2 regions of the Kribbella sp. CA-294648 genome follow, and region 1 is predicted to be linked to the other one. Evidence: riboswitches for the same ligand, from Rfam matches in the RefSeq annotation. Region 1 holds a riboswitch; the other holds the start of a gene.
What was found. A riboswitch is a leader RNA that binds a small molecule or an ion and turns the genes downstream of it on or off. The one in region 1 is predicted to bind S-adenosylmethionine.

Region 1 (7,202 bases):
GCTCGCGCCCATCGGCAGGAACAGACCGTCACCCTGCCCGACCAGCTTCTCCGCGCCGGGCTGGTCCAGGATGACCCGGCTGTCGGCCAGCGACGAGGTGGCGAAGGCCAGCCGGGACGGCACGTTCGCCTTGATCAGGCCGGTCACGACATCGACCGACGGCCGCTGCGTGGCCAGCACCAGGTGGATACCGGCCGCACGCGCCAGCTGCGTGATCCGGACGATCGAGTCCTCGACGTCGCGCGGCGCGACCATCATCAGGTCGGCCAGCTCGTCGACGATCACCAGCAGATAGGGGTACGGCGTGAGCACGCGCTCGCTGCCTGGCGGCGGCTTCACCTTGCCGGTACGGACCGCCTTGTTGAAGTCGTCGACGTGCCGGAACCCGAAGGCGGCCAGGTCGTCGTACCGCATGTCCATCTCGCGGACGACCCATTGCAGCGCCTCGGCCGCCTTCTTCGCGTTCGTGATGATCGGCGTGATCAGGTGCGGGATGCCCTCGTAGTTGTTCAGCTCGACCCGCTTGGGGTCGACCAGGATCATCCGCACCTCGTCGGGCGTGGACCGCATCAGCACCGAGGTGATCAGCGAGTTCACGAACGAGGACTTACCCGAGCCGGTGGCGCCCGCGACCAGCAGGTGCGGCATCTTCGCCATGTTGGCGACGACGAACCCGCCCTCCACGTCCTTGCCGAGCCCGGCGACCATCGGGTGGTGGTCGTTGCGCGCGGTGGCCGACCGGATCACGTCGCCGAGGCTGACGATCTCCTTGTCGGTGTTCGGGATCTCGATGCCGATCGCGGACTTGCCGGGGATCGGCGACAGGATCCGGACGTCGGCCGAGGCGACCGCGTAGGCGATGTTCTTCGACAGCGCGGTGACCTTCTCGACCTTCACCGCGGAGCCGAGCTCGACCTCGTACCGGGTGACGGTCGGGCCACGGGTGTAGCCGGTGACCTGGGCGTCGATGCCGAACTGGTCGAACACCTCGGTCAGCCGGTCCACGACGGCGTCCGACGCCTTGGTCCGGGCCTTGTGGACCGAACCGGGCTTCAGGATCTGGCCGTCGGGCAGCGTGTAGGTGATGTCGCCGGACAGGCTGAGCTGCTCCACCCGCTGCGGCAGCGGGGTGTGCGGCGGCGGCTCGCCGGGCGGCTCCGGGTCGGAATCCTTCTTCGCGCCGGCCTTCATCGCGCCCGCCACGGCACCGTAGATCGGCGGGGCGGCGGCCGCGGCAGCCGCAGCGGCATCCGCGTCGACGTCGTACGGGTCCTCTTCGGGCTCGACGGCGGCCTTCTTGCGGCCGCGTTTGGAGATCTCGCGACCCTCGAGCACCGGCGAGTCGTACGGCTTGATGGTCGGCTCGCCGTCCTCGTCGAGAGCGGCCTTCGCGCGCCGCTCCTTGCGGGTCAGGCGCACGGTGTCGTCGGCCTGCGCGGCGACGGACGGAGCATCAGCCGGGAGCTCGGTCCGGCCGAGCAGTACGTCGAAGGCGGCGCGCACGCGGAGCGGGATCGCGTAGATCGGAGTACCGGTGACCACCAGGGCACCGAAGATCGCGAGCAGGACCAGCAAAGGCGCTGTCACGTACTGCGTGAGCAGGTCGGACAGGAACGCGGAGACGAAGTACCCGATCGCTCCCCCGGCGTCCTGCAGCCGGCCGTCGGCCGGGTTGTTGGGACGCGGTAGGCCATTGGCGATGTGGACCAGGCCGAGCACTCCGATGGAGACGGCACTCCAGCCGATGACCTGGCGTCCCGCCGGGCCGTTGCGGTCCGGGTGGCGCATCGTGCGCAGGGCGATGAACAGGAGCATCAGCGGGACGGCCCAGCCGAGCATGCCGACGCTGCCGCCGACCACTGTCCGTACGCCGTTGCCGACCGCGCCTGGCAGGTCCCACCAGATTGCGGCTGCCACTACCAGCGACAGACCGATCAGGGTGAGGCCGGCGCCGTCGCGGCGGTGGGCCGGGTCGAGGTCGCGGGCGCCGTGCCCGATACCGCGAACCATGCCGCCGAGCAGATGGGCGATCCCGATCCAGAGCTTGATCAGCCCCCGGCCGAGGGCGAGCATGGCGGTCGCGAACGGACCCGCACCGCCCGCCTTGGGCGTGGCAGTACGCGCAGCGGTAGAACCGCCGCGCTTGGTGCTCTGCCCACGCTTCTGGGCGCCTGACGGACGGGAGCGGCCACCTGCCGCCGAACGGCCCGATGCAGGGCTGCTGGCTGCGGACTTCCGCGCCCGCGCCGGGGAAGACGTGCGGGTCGCCATGTCTAGCAGGCTACCCCGACTACCACTCGAGTCACACGTGTCACACGCCGATCACACCACCCCATCCGTAGCGTCACAGCACAAACACCACCCTCCCGAGCGGAGAGTCAGGCGCCCGTGGTTCCGTCCAGTTGTTCGCGGAGGAGGTCGGCGTGGCCGCAGTGGCGGGCGTATTCGCCGATCAGGTGGAGGTAGATCATCCGGAGCGAAGAGAGTTCGCCTCTGACGGTGAACTGCTGGTCGAGCGAGTAGCCCTCGGCTGCTTTGTCGGACAGCGCCCACTCGTCGACGAGGGCCTCGTACTCCGCCTGCGCCTGGCCGGCGTCGATCAGTTCGAAATCCGCGTCCTTGCCCAGCGCGGGATCGAAAGCGGGCTCGGCCGGCGAAGTCGTGGAGGCGGACGCGAAGTGGATGCGGAACCAGATCCGCTCCACCTTCCGGGCATGCCGGATCAGGCCTAGTAGCGAGAGGTTGGAGGGCGGTGACGGCCGGTTGGCCAACTGCTCGGCGGTGAGGCCGGCGCATTTGTGCAGCAGCGTGGTCCGGTAGAAGTTCAGGTAGCCGGCCAGCAGTTCCTGTTCGGGGGCGACCAGCGAGCCGCCGGGCCGCTCGACTTCAGGTGCGATCCAGGTCATGCCGTCATCCTTGCCCGGCAGCCGTCACGACGGACCGGTGCCCCACCCAACGACACGAAAGGCCCCACCGCCACGCCTGTCGTCTCACGATACGTTCGAGTATCCCACGATACGAGACTTGCACTGGCGTCGGCGCCAGCCAGGCGGTTACCGTCTTCGGCAGGTCATGAGTGCCAGCGCGAAGCCCCGGCTTGCTGGCCGGCAACCCTCCTCCGCGGTGGGGTGCCCCGGGTGAGGACCCGGCCGTTCGGACACCCCGATCGGCAAGTGCGGACCACCCGGGAGCAGAACCATGTCGATCCTCTCCATCCTCGAGCCGGCCACCAGCACGGCCGCCGTCCGGCCCACCGTCGCCCGGCTCACCACCGGCAGCGTCCCCGCCACCGTCGCGAATGACCTGCTGGTCCCGCTGGCCGACGGCCGCGTGACGGACTACGCGAACTTCGACCACGGTGCGAGCGCGCCGTGTCTGGAGTCGGTACGAGCCGCGGTCGAGGCCGCGCTCCCGTCGTACGCGTCGGTGCACCGGGGCAACGGCTACGCCTCGCGGATCACCACGCAGTGGTACGAGCGGGCTCGCGCCGAGGTGCACGCCTTCGTCGGCGCGCGCCCAACGGACCAGGTCATCTTCACCCGTCAGACCACCGATGCGCTGAACCTCCTGGCCCGGGCAGTCCCGGAAGACGCGACCGTGATCGTGTTCGAGTCCGAGCACCACGCGGCCCTCCTCCCCTGGCCGGCCGAGCGGACCGTCCGGCTCGCAGCGCCGACAAGCCAGACCGCAGCGGTGACTGCAGTGGCCGATGCCCTGCGCGCCGCCCCCGAGGGCCCTCGCCTCGTCGTCATCACCGGCGCATCGAACGTCACCGGCGAGATCTTCCCGATCGCTGAGATCGCCGCCGTCGCCAAGGCCCACGGCGCGCGAGTCTGCCTCGACGCCGCGCAGCTCGCCCCGCACCGCCAAGTAAACATCCAGGAGCTGGACGTCGACTGGGTCGCGCTGTCCGGTCACAAGCTCTACGCCCCGTACGGCGCCGGCGCCCTGATCGGCCGCGCCGACTGGCTCAACGCCGCAGACCCCTACCTGTACGGCGGCGGCGCGACCGCTTCGGTGACCAGCGAGGCAACCGTCTGGAACGAAGGCCCCGCGCGGCACGAAGGTGGCTCCCCCAACGTGATCGGCGCGATCGCCCTGGCCACCGCCTGCGCCACGATCAGCAAGCACCGCGAGGCGATCGAGCAGCACGAGCGCAGCCTGCTCGCTCGGCTCCGCACCGGCCTCGCCCAGATCGCCGGCGTCAGGACGTACGACATCTTCGGGGTCGACGCGGATCGGGTCGGCACCGTCTGCTTCACGGTCGAGGGCGTCAGCTCGAACCTGGTGTCCGCGGCTCTGAGCGCGGAGTACGGGATCGGCGTGCGGGACGGGAAGTTCTGCGCGCACCAGCTGGTCGGGCACCTGCTCGCCGGCTCGCCGGAGCACTGTACGGCGGTCCGCGCGAGCCTCGGTCTCGGTACGACGCGTGAGCACGTGGACCGCCTCGTAAACGCCGTCCGCAACCTGGCTACCAATGGCCTGACGGCGGAGTACGAGGAGTCGGCCCACGGTTGCCAGCCCGTCGGCGACCCCCGCGACCTCGAGGCTCCCCGGATCTGGTGAACCACCGAGGGACCCAGCGCCACCGCTCGGCGCAGACCCCTCAAACCAGCTAGACCCCCGGCTCCAGACCTGTGTGGTGAGCGGCAAACGCCAGCAGGTCTGCCCACTCCGAAGCAACCATGGCGGCGGGCTTCCCGAAACCGTGGCCGGTGTTGACTTCGATGCGGCTCAGGACCGGGTTCTGCCCTGCCTGCACGTGCTGCAGGGTCGCCATGAACTTGTGGCTGTGCAGCGGCACCACCCGGTCGTCATGATCGCCGGTGACGACCAGGGTGGCCGGGTACGCCGTGCCCTCGCGCAGGTTGTGCAGCGGCGAGTAGGCAAGCAGGTCCTCGAACTGTGCCGGGTCGTCGGGCGACCCGAAGTCGGATACCCAAGCGGCGCCGACCGTGAAGAGGTGGAAGCGCAGCATGTCCATCACACCGACACCGGGCAGCGCTACTGCGAACAGGTCCGGCCGCTGAGCCATCACTGCTCCGACGAGCAGCCCGCCGTTGCTGCGGCCGTGGATGGCCAGCTTGTGCGGCGTGGTCACCTTGGTCTTGGTCAGGTGCTCCCCGACCGCGATGAAGTCGTCGAACACGTTCTGCTTGTTGGCCAGCCGCCCCTCGTCGTGCCAGGAGCTGCCGTACTCGCCACCGCCCCGCAGGTTCGTGATCACCAGTACGCCGCCTGCCGCGATCCAGGCCGGCCACCCCGGCCGGTAGTCGGCCAGCACCGGGATCCGGAACCCGCCGTACCCGTACATCAGGGTCGGCCGCGGCTGGTCGAAGGTCAGGTCGGCCCGGCTGATCAGGAAGTACGGCACCTCACGGCCCGGCTCGACCCGGCGGGTGACGATGATCTCCGGCGAGACGAAGCCCGAACCGGGCGGCACGAGCTCGGGAAGCGCCCGGAACTCGCCCGTCTCCGCCGAGACCAGGTAGGAGACCGTCGGGTCGGTGGTCGAGGAGAGACCGACAAAGACCTCGTCGTACTTCGGTGACGCGTTCAGCCCGACGACGGCCCCACCCGGCACCGGGATGACCCGGGCGTTGCCCCCGTCGAGATCGTGCAGCGACAGAACCGGCTGGGCGTCGATCAGCGAGAGCACGGCCAGCCCCGACCCGGTGCCGCTGACGGCTTGCAGCGCGCCCTCACCCTCGGGGATGAGATCGGTGAAGGTGCCGGCCAGGTCCGACTGAACCACCCGGCCGCGGGACGCGTCGCGGTCGGTTCGCAGTACCAGCTGCTCACCGGACATCCGGACGAAGACGGTCTCGTCGCGGAACTCGTCGATCACCTTGATCGGCTCGCCCAGCGCGCCATCCGTGATGGGGTAGAACCAGAGCTTCGTGGCGGGGTCCGTGCCCTGGCTGATCGTGATCACCAGGTAGCGGTCGTCGTCGGACACCTCGGGACCGATGAAGATCCGGTCGTTGTCCGGGAAGCTCAGAATCAGCTCGTCGTCCTGCTGCGGCGTACCAACCTTGTGCAGCTTCAGCTGCCCGCCACCGAGCGCCTTCGTCTCAGTGCCCTCAGCGCGCCCACTGGTCGGGTAGTGCAGGTACAGGTACGCCGACGAGTCCGGCAGCCAGGTGGCCTCGCAGAACTTGGCCTCTGTCACCACGTCGTCAACGTCAGCGCCGGTAGCGACCTCCCGGAGCCGGAAGGTGATCCAGTCGCTACCACTCTCGTTGACGCCGTACGCGAAGTACCGGCCGTCCGGGCTGACCGTGAAGCTGCCCAGGGAGTCAGTGCCGTCCTCGGACAGCGTGTTGGGGTCGACGATGACCCGGCCGCCGTCGAGCAGCCCCTGCAGCGAGTCGGCGACATAGATGACGTCCTGCGCCTGGGAGCCGTCGTTGCGACCGACGAAGTACCAGCCGGCCTTCCGAGCCGGTACGCCGGCCCGCGGGCGCGCCAGGATCGCCGTCATCGTCTCCCGGAACCACGCCCGCTCGGGGTAGCCCGACAGCTCCGCCTCGAACGCCTCGTTCTGCCGGCGGACCCAGTCCTTGGTCTCGGCCGAGTCGGCGTCCTCCAGCCAGCGGTAGGGATCAGCGATCTGACGGCCGTGCAGGGTGTCGACGACGGTCTCGTCACGGCGGCTCTCGGGGTACTCGGCGCTCATGCCACCAAACCTAACCCGCTGCCCGGATCACAGTCCCGGCTGCAGCTCCTTACGCCAGAGCACCTTGCCGTACAGGTCCCGCAGCGAGGTGGTGAAGACCTCTGTCCGGGGGTCGATCTCGACGTGCCCGAAGAACTGGTTTCCGCCGGACGGCGGCTGATTGGGGAAGTCGGCCGCCTTCACGAACTCCAGCCGCGGACCGAAGGTCGAGTCGAGCGCGTTCGGCCCGAAGGTGCCCGCGTTGACCGGACCGGCGACGATCTCCCAGAACGGGTCGAAGTCGGTGAAGGCGGCGCGGGACGGGTCGTAGTGGTGCGCAGCGCAGTAGTGCACGTCCGCGGTCAGCCAGACGGTGTTGCGGACCTTGCGGCGCTTGAACTGCGAAAGCACCCAGGCGATCTCGTGCTCCCGGCCGCCAGGCGCTCCGGCCTGGCCGTTGGCGACAGCCTCGATGTCGGCACCGTCCGGCACCAGCAGTCCGATCGGCATGTCGCTGGCGATCACCTTCCAGGTCGCCTTCGAA
Region 2 (7,202 bases), 2.5 Mb from region 1:
TCGGTTTACTACCTGGCTTATGCGGGGTCCGACTTCAGTGCGGATCTGCCGTGGTTGTGGGCGACTGTCGGGTTCTCCGTTGCGCTGAGTGTGCTTGTGCACGGCGTCGCAGCGACTCCGATGATGCGGATGGTCGAGCGGCGGCGGGGGAATTGAACGCCCGGGCCGGAGGTTCGGCGCCGTGCCGGATCGCTCCGGCGGCGGCGATCCCGGCGGCGAAATCCTTCAGTTTCTCGAACATGACTCCATCGTGCGAGTTCCGCTGCCGCGGGAGAAGTGGCGCGGATGACCATGATCGCTAAGATTACGACACATGACGCGGAACGGGCAGGTGGTGCGGGGGCCGACGGTGTCGGTGCTCGCGTACGACGGGATGACCGGGTTCGAGGCCGGCATCGTGATGGAGGTGTTCGGGTTCGTCTGGCCGGACCTCGACCAGCCTTGGTACGAGCTGAAGGTCTGCACCGAGACGCCGGAGCCGATCCGGGTGATCGGTGGCGCGACGATGAGCAGCCCGCACGGGCTGGCCGAGTTCGCCGCGGCCGACACGGTCGTCATCCCGAGCGTCGCCGATCCGCGCGGCCCGACGTCACCGCAACTGACCGAGGCGCTGCAACAAGCTCACGCCCGCGGCGCCCGCATCGTCTCGATCTGCTCAGGCGCCTTCGCGCTCGCCGCCGCCGGCCTCCTGGACGGCCGTCGAGCGACCACGCACTGGCGGTACTCCGAACTGCTCCGTGAGCTCCACCCTGCGGTCCTGGTGGACCCGGAACCGCTCTACACCGACGAGGGTGACGTGCTCACCAGTGCGGGCTGTGCCGCCGGCCTCGACCTCGCGATGCACCTGGTCCGAAAGGACTTCGGCGCGGCCGTGGCCAACGCGGTCGCTCGCCGACTCGTGATCCAGCCATATCGGGCCGGCGGGCAGGCGCAGTACATCGAGTCGCCGGTGCCGCCGGAGCCGGACGACTCCCCGGTCGCCCGGAGTCTCGGGTGGGCGCTGGAGCACCTGGCCGAGCCGATCGGCGTACCGGATCTGGCGCGGGAAGCCGGGTTGTCGCCGCGGACCTACCTGCGGCATTTCGTGCGAGCGACCGGTACTACGCCGGCGAAATGGCTGATCGCCCAGCGCCTGCAGGCGGCGCTGACGATGCTGGAAACCGGGGATGCGCCGGTTGAGGAGATCGCGCTGGCGTCCGGGTTCGCCACCGCGGTGACGATGCGGCACCACTTCGGCAAGGTGCTGCGGACGTCGCCGTCGGCGTACCGGCGGACCTTCCGCGAGAGCGGGCCGGCGGCGGCCGGGAGACGGCTGGCGGCCACGCCTGGGCCGCGCGCGCGCCTGGCGTGAGCTGAGATCGGCTGTCTCGCATGGTGGGAACCGAAGACACATTATGGACCCGATTGGGTAACCTCGGCAGTGCTCATCCAGAGGGACTGAGGGAAACGGCCCGTTGAAGTCCCGGCAACCCTCCCCGTTCGGCGTCTCGATCCGAGGCCTCGGCGGCGGAACGGTGCCAAATCCGTCCTGTGCCGAGATCCGGTCCGGGGAAGATGAGGAGGGAAAACTCCGCCATGAGCCTGAGCACCGCGCCGACCACCCACACCATCCGTGAAGGTGCCTTCGGCAACGGAACGCACCTGAGCTGTCGCGCGTGTGGCGCGAAGTCCGAACTCGGTCCGTTCTACGCCTGTATGGAGTGCTTCGGCCCGCTGGAGGTCGGGTACGAGTTCCCGGCCATCACGCGTGCGCAGATCGAAGCCGGACCCAAGAACATCTGGCGCTACCAGCCACTGCTGCCCGTCCCGGTCGACGTGGCCAGCTTCCCGAACACCGAGCCCGGCTACACCCGGCTGATCGACGCCGGCAACCTGGCCCGCGAGCTCGGCCTGCGCAAGCTGTGGGTGAAGGACGACTCGGGCAACCCGACCCACTCCTTCAAGGACCGGGTCGTCGCGTCCGCCCTGAGCGCCACCCGCGAGCTCGGCATGAAGGTCTTCGCCTGCCCCTCCACCGGTAACCTGGCGAACGCGGTCGCCGCGGCCGCCGCCCGGGCCGGGATCCGCTCGGTCGTGTTCATCCCGCAGGACCTCGAGCGCCCCAAGATCATCACCACCGCCGTGTACGGCGGGACGCTGGTGGCCGTCGAGGGCAACTACGACGACGTCAACAAGCTGGCCTCCGAGATCGCCGGTGAGGAGGAGGGCTGGGCGTTCGTGAACGTCAACGTCCGGCCGTACTACTCCGAAGGCTCCAAGACGCTCGCCTTCGAGATCGCCGAGCAGCTCGGCTGGCGGATCCCGCAGCAGGTGGTGATCCCGGTCGCGTCCGGCTCGCAGCTGACCAAGATCGACAAGGGCTTCACCGAGCTGGGCAAGCTCGGGCTGGTCGACGCGACCGACTACAAGATCTACGGCGCGCAGGCGACCGGGTGCTCGCCGGTGGCGCAGGCGTTCCGCGACGGCCACGACGTGGTGAAGCCGGTCAAGCCGGACACCATCGCGAAGTCGCTGGCGATCGGGAACCCGGCCGACGGGCCGTACGTGCTGGACGTGGCCCGGCGTACCGGCGGCGTGATCGAGGACGTCAGCGACGAAGAAGTTGTCGAGGGCATCCAGTTGCTGGCCCGCACCGAGGGCATCTTCACCGAGACCGCCGGTGGGGTGACGGTCGCGACGCTGAAGAAGCTGATCGAGACCGGCCAGCTCGACCCCGACGCCGAAACCGTCATCATCAACTCCGGCGACGGGCTCAAGACGCTCGACGCCGTGGCCGACCGGGTCGGCCCGAAGGTCACCATCCCCGCGTCGTACGACGCCTTCGTGAAGGCTGGTCTGCAGTGAGCGTCAGCGTCCGTGTCCCGACCATCCTGCGTCCCTACACCCAGGGCGCGTCCGAGGTCTCCGTCGACGGCTCCACCCTGAGCGAGGTGCTGGACTCCCTCGACACGTCGTACCCCGGCATCAAGAGCCGCGTCCTCGACGAGTCGGGCGAACTCCGCCGCTTCGTCAACATCTACGTCGACAACGACGACGTCCGCTTCGCCGAAGGCCTGCAAACCTCCATCAAAGACGGCGGCCAGGTCTCCATCATCCCCGCCGTCGCCGGCGGCTGACAGCCACTCACCAACGGCGAGAACCTCAGCTAGACAGATTTTCTTTTATTTCTAAGCTGTCTGAGGTTCTCGCCGCGCTGATGAGGCGGGAATCCGCCGCTGTGGCGCAGGCAGTCGTCCGCCTGTAAATGCGTGGTGGCCGCGCCGTGGGGTGGAGACGGTGTGGGGGCCCGGGGTGCTCGCTCGCCTGCGGCTCGCATCGAGTGGCGAGGGATGGTTGTCGCCGTCAGCCGGGCTCGCTCGCCTACGGCTCGCATCGGGTGATGCGGGGTTGCTGCCGCTAGCCGGGCTCGCTCGCCTACGGCTCGCATCGGGGAGGCGAGGGATAGTGGTTGTCGCCGCCAGCCGGGCGCGGGCTCGCTCGCCTGCGGCTCGCCTCGCGTGCCGAGGAAGGGTGATTGCCGCCGCCAGCCGGGCTCGCTCGCCTGAGGCTCGCCTCGCGCAACCGCGAGGCGAGCAACCGTAGGTGCATCAGCCGGCAATTGGCGGGCATCGACAAACCCAACAAGGCGGAAGACAAGCCGCGCCAGCGCGGTGGTCTTCCGCCTCATCTCTGCGACGAGAACCTAGGCAAACACAAGAATTTTCTTTGTTTTTAAAGAGTTTTGTTCTTGTGGTTGTCTGTTGCTGGGGTCAGTCGGTGCCGAATTCCATGGCTGCGTTGTCGAGGAGTTCGTCGTCGGGGTTGACCTGGCCTCGGGAGGCGATGGCGTCGGCTCCGCCTTGGGTCATTTCGCCGATCAGGGTGGTGTCGGCGCCGAGGAGTTCGGCGTGGGCTGTGCCGATCATGCCCAGGCCGGCGTACTGCTCCAGCTTGGCGCGGGAGTCGGCGATGTCCAGGTTCCGCATGGTCAGCTGACCGATCCGGTCGACCGGGCCGAACGCGGAGTCTTCGGTGCGCTCCATCGACAGCTTGTCCGGGTGGTAGCTGAACGCCGGGCCGGTGGTGTCGAGGATCGAGTAGTCCTCGCCGCGCCGCAGCCGCAGGGTGACCTCACCGGTGATGGCCGAGCCGACCCACCGCTGCAGCGACTCCCGGATCATCAGCGCCTGCGGGTCGAGCCAGCGGCCTTCGTACATCAGCCGCCCGAGCTTGCGGCCCTCGTTGTGGTACGCCGCGATGGTGTCCTCGTTGTGGATCGCGTTCACCAGCCGCTCGTACGCCGCGTGCAGCAGCGCCATCCCGGGCGCCTCGTAGATGCCGCGGCTCTTCGCCTCGATGATCCGGTTCTCGATCTGGTCCGACATGCCCAGCCCGTGCCGGCCGCCGATCGCGTTGGCCTCCAGTACCAGGTCGACCGCGGAGCCGAACTCCTTGCCGTTGATCGTCACCGGCCGGCCCTGGACGAAGCCGATCGTGACGTCCTCGGTGGCGATCTCGACCTCGGGGTCCCAGAACTTCACGCCCATGATCGGGGTGACGGTCTCCACCCCGGTGTCGAGGTGCTCGAGCGTCTTCGCCTCGTGCGTCGCGCCCCAGATGTTCGCGTCGGTCGAGTACGCCTTCTCGGTGCTGTCCCGGTACGGCAGGTCGTGGGCGAGCAGCCACTCGCTCATCTCCTTCCGACCCCCGAGCTCGGTGACGAAGGCGGCGTCGAGCCACGGCTTGTAGATCCGCAGGTTCGGGTTGGTGAGCAGCCCGTACCGGTAGAACCGCTCGATGTCGTTGCCCTTGAAGGTCGAGCCGTCGCCCCAGATCTGGACGTTGTCCTCGAGCATCGCGCGGACCAGCAGCGTGCCGGTCACCGCCCGGCCCAGCGGGGTGGTGTTGAAGTACGCCCGGCCGCCGGTGCGGATGTGGAACGCGCCGCAGGTCAGTGCGGCCAGGCCCTCCTCGACCAGCGCCGCACGGCAGTCGACCAGCCGCGAGATCTCGGCGCCGTACGCCTTGGCGCGACCGGGGACCGAGTCGATGTCGGGTTCGTCGTACTGGCCGATGTCGGCGGTGTAGGTGCAGGGCACGGCGCCCTTGTCGCGCATCCACGCGACCGCGACCGACGTATCGAGACCCCCGGAGAAGGCGATGCCGACCCGTTCACCGACGGGCAGAGACGTGATGACCTTGGACATGAGAATAAGTATGCACTGCTCTGCATGATCATGCAAACCCAGTGGATAGGATGACCCGATGCGCGCGATCGTGATCGACCAGTACGGCGTACTGCCGGTGGTGCGGGAGGTGCCCGAGCCTGAGGTTCAACCTGGCGGGGTGGTCCTGAAGGTGGAGGCGACCGGGTTGTGCCGGAGCGACTGGCACGGCTGGCAGGGGCACGACCCGGACATCGTCCTGCCGCATGTTCCGGGGCATGAGCTGGCCGGGACCATCGCGGCGGTGGGCTCAGGGGTCTCCGGTTGGGCGGTGGGGGATCGGGTGACGTCGCCCTTCATCTGCGCTTGTGGGACCTGCGAGCAGTGTCGGGAGGGCAACCATCAGGTCTGCCCGAATCAGCTGCAGCCGGGCTTCAACTATTGGGGATCGTTCGCGGAATACGTCGCGCTGCCGTTTGCCGAGGTGAATCTCATCCGGCTGCCGGACGAGCTCGACTTCGGTACCGCGGCGGGGCTGGGGTGCCGCTTCGCTACGTCGTACCGGGCTGTGCGGCAGGTCGGGCGGGTTCAGGCCGGTGAGAGTGTGGTCGTTTTCGGGTGTGGCGGGGTCGGCTTGTCCGCGGTGATGATCGCTGCCGCGCTCGGCGCCAGGGTGATCGCCGTTGACACCAATCCGGGGGCACTGGAGTTGGCCCGCTCGTACGGTGCCGCTGAGGTGGTGCTGTCGTCGGAGGACGTGGTGCCGGAGCTATTGGAGCTGACCGGTGGCGGGGCGCAGGTGACGATCGATGCCCTCGGGTCCGCTGCCATCGTGCAGAACGCGTTGAGAGCTTTGAGACCGCGAGGGCGGCACGTGCAGGTCGGTTTGTTGCCAGGCGCCGTCCAGCTAGACGTGGGCCGGTTGATCGGCCAGGAGCTCGAATGGCTCGGCAGCCACGGCATGCCGGCCCACGCGTACCCCGAAATGCTCGGGCTCGTTGCCTCCGGCAACCTCGCCCCCGCTGAGTTGGTCGCCCGGACGATCACGCTGGAGGAGGCGCCGGCAGCGCTCGCCGCGCTGAGCGACGGCACCCCGCCGGGCATCACCGTCATCAACCCCTGAGCGACGGCAACCATCCATCAACCCCTGAGTGACGGCACGCCACCCGGCATCACCGTCATCAACCCCTGAGCGCGGCACTCGAGCGATCGCCGCAGCCTTCACCTACCCGATCGCCGAGGCTCCCCTCACCGGCCACCTGAGGGGTCAACCCCTCAGGTGGTGGGTTGCCACCCCGGAATCTGAGGTGGCAACCCACCATCTCGGGGGTCAACCCCCGAGATGCCGGCGCATCGGCCTCGGGTGGGTCGGGCTAGAGACGGATCAGGTAGACCGTTGGGGGGCGGCCGGTTCGGCCGTGTTGTTGGCTGCCTATGGGGTCGGCGAGGCCGGCTCGTTCGAGGCGTTTGAGGACTCGGCGTGCTGTGCGCAGTTGTACTGCGAGGTGCTCGGCGACGTCCTGGGTGGTCAGGCCGTCGGGGAGGGTGGCGACCAGTTCGCGCATGCGGGAGAGCGTCTGGGTGTTGAGGCCGACGCGGCGGGCCAGCAGGGGAAGGGATTCCGGGCCACGGTCGACGGTCCGGTGGTCCTGGTCGCTGGACGGTTCGATGACGATCTCGACGTCGTCCGACATGGAGACCACACCGGCCACCGGCCCCATCGACGCGGCGCGGCTGACGGCGCGGCGGGCCAGTGCCTCGGCCTCGGCCGCAGTACGGCCGACTCCGAAGCCGACGCGGGCCGTAGCGTGCCGGGCCGCCAGGGCGTCGAGCAGCGGCATCCGGCTGAACTGCTCGGTGGCTTGCTCGAGTAGGCCGCGGGTGGTGACGACCAGATTCCGACCGTCAGGCAGTACTGCGAGGCTGCCGCCGAGCGTGATCAGGTCGCGTGCCAGCGCGTCATCCGGCTCGGGCAACTCGATGACGCCCAGCGCGACCTGCGCATCGCCGACGTGCTGGCCGGTGGTGGTGAGGACGAGAGCCTGCAGGGTCGACTGG

Region 2: it holds a riboswitch for S-adenosylmethionine, as region 1 does, so the genes downstream of both, thrC (threonine synthase) here and ACQPYM_RS18075 (aminotransferase class V-fold PLP-dependent enzyme) in region 1, are expected to answer to the same signal.

What each region holds. Positions count from the first base shown of each region.
Region 1 is NZ_CP191981.1:3,797,062-3,804,263, reverse strand. Features, by position in the region: gene ACQPYM_RS18085 (DNA translocase FtsK 4TM domain-containing protein) at 1-2,271, opposite strand, end outside; gene ACQPYM_RS18080 (DinB family protein) at 2,379-2,906, opposite strand; SAM riboswitch class IV at 3,069-3,182, shown strand; gene ACQPYM_RS18075 (aminotransferase class V-fold PLP-dependent enzyme) at 3,199-4,566, shown strand; gene ACQPYM_RS18070 (prolyl oligopeptidase family serine peptidase) at 4,616-6,679, opposite strand; gene ACQPYM_RS18065 (alkaline phosphatase D family protein) at 6,707-7,202, opposite strand, start outside.
Region 2 is NZ_CP191981.1:1,333,113-1,340,314, forward strand. Features, by position in the region: gene ACQPYM_RS06540 (cation:proton antiporter) at 1-156, shown strand, start outside; gene ACQPYM_RS06545 (helix-turn-helix domain-containing protein) at 314-1,351, shown strand; SAM riboswitch class I at 1,422-1,561, shown strand; gene thrC (threonine synthase) at 1,576-2,844, shown strand; gene ACQPYM_RS06555 (ubiquitin-like small modifier protein 1) at 2,841-3,116, shown strand; gene argG (argininosuccinate synthase) at 3,750-5,186, opposite strand; gene ACQPYM_RS06565 (zinc-dependent alcohol dehydrogenase family protein) at 5,245-6,267, shown strand; gene ACQPYM_RS06570 (helix-turn-helix domain-containing protein) at 6,518-7,202, opposite strand, start outside.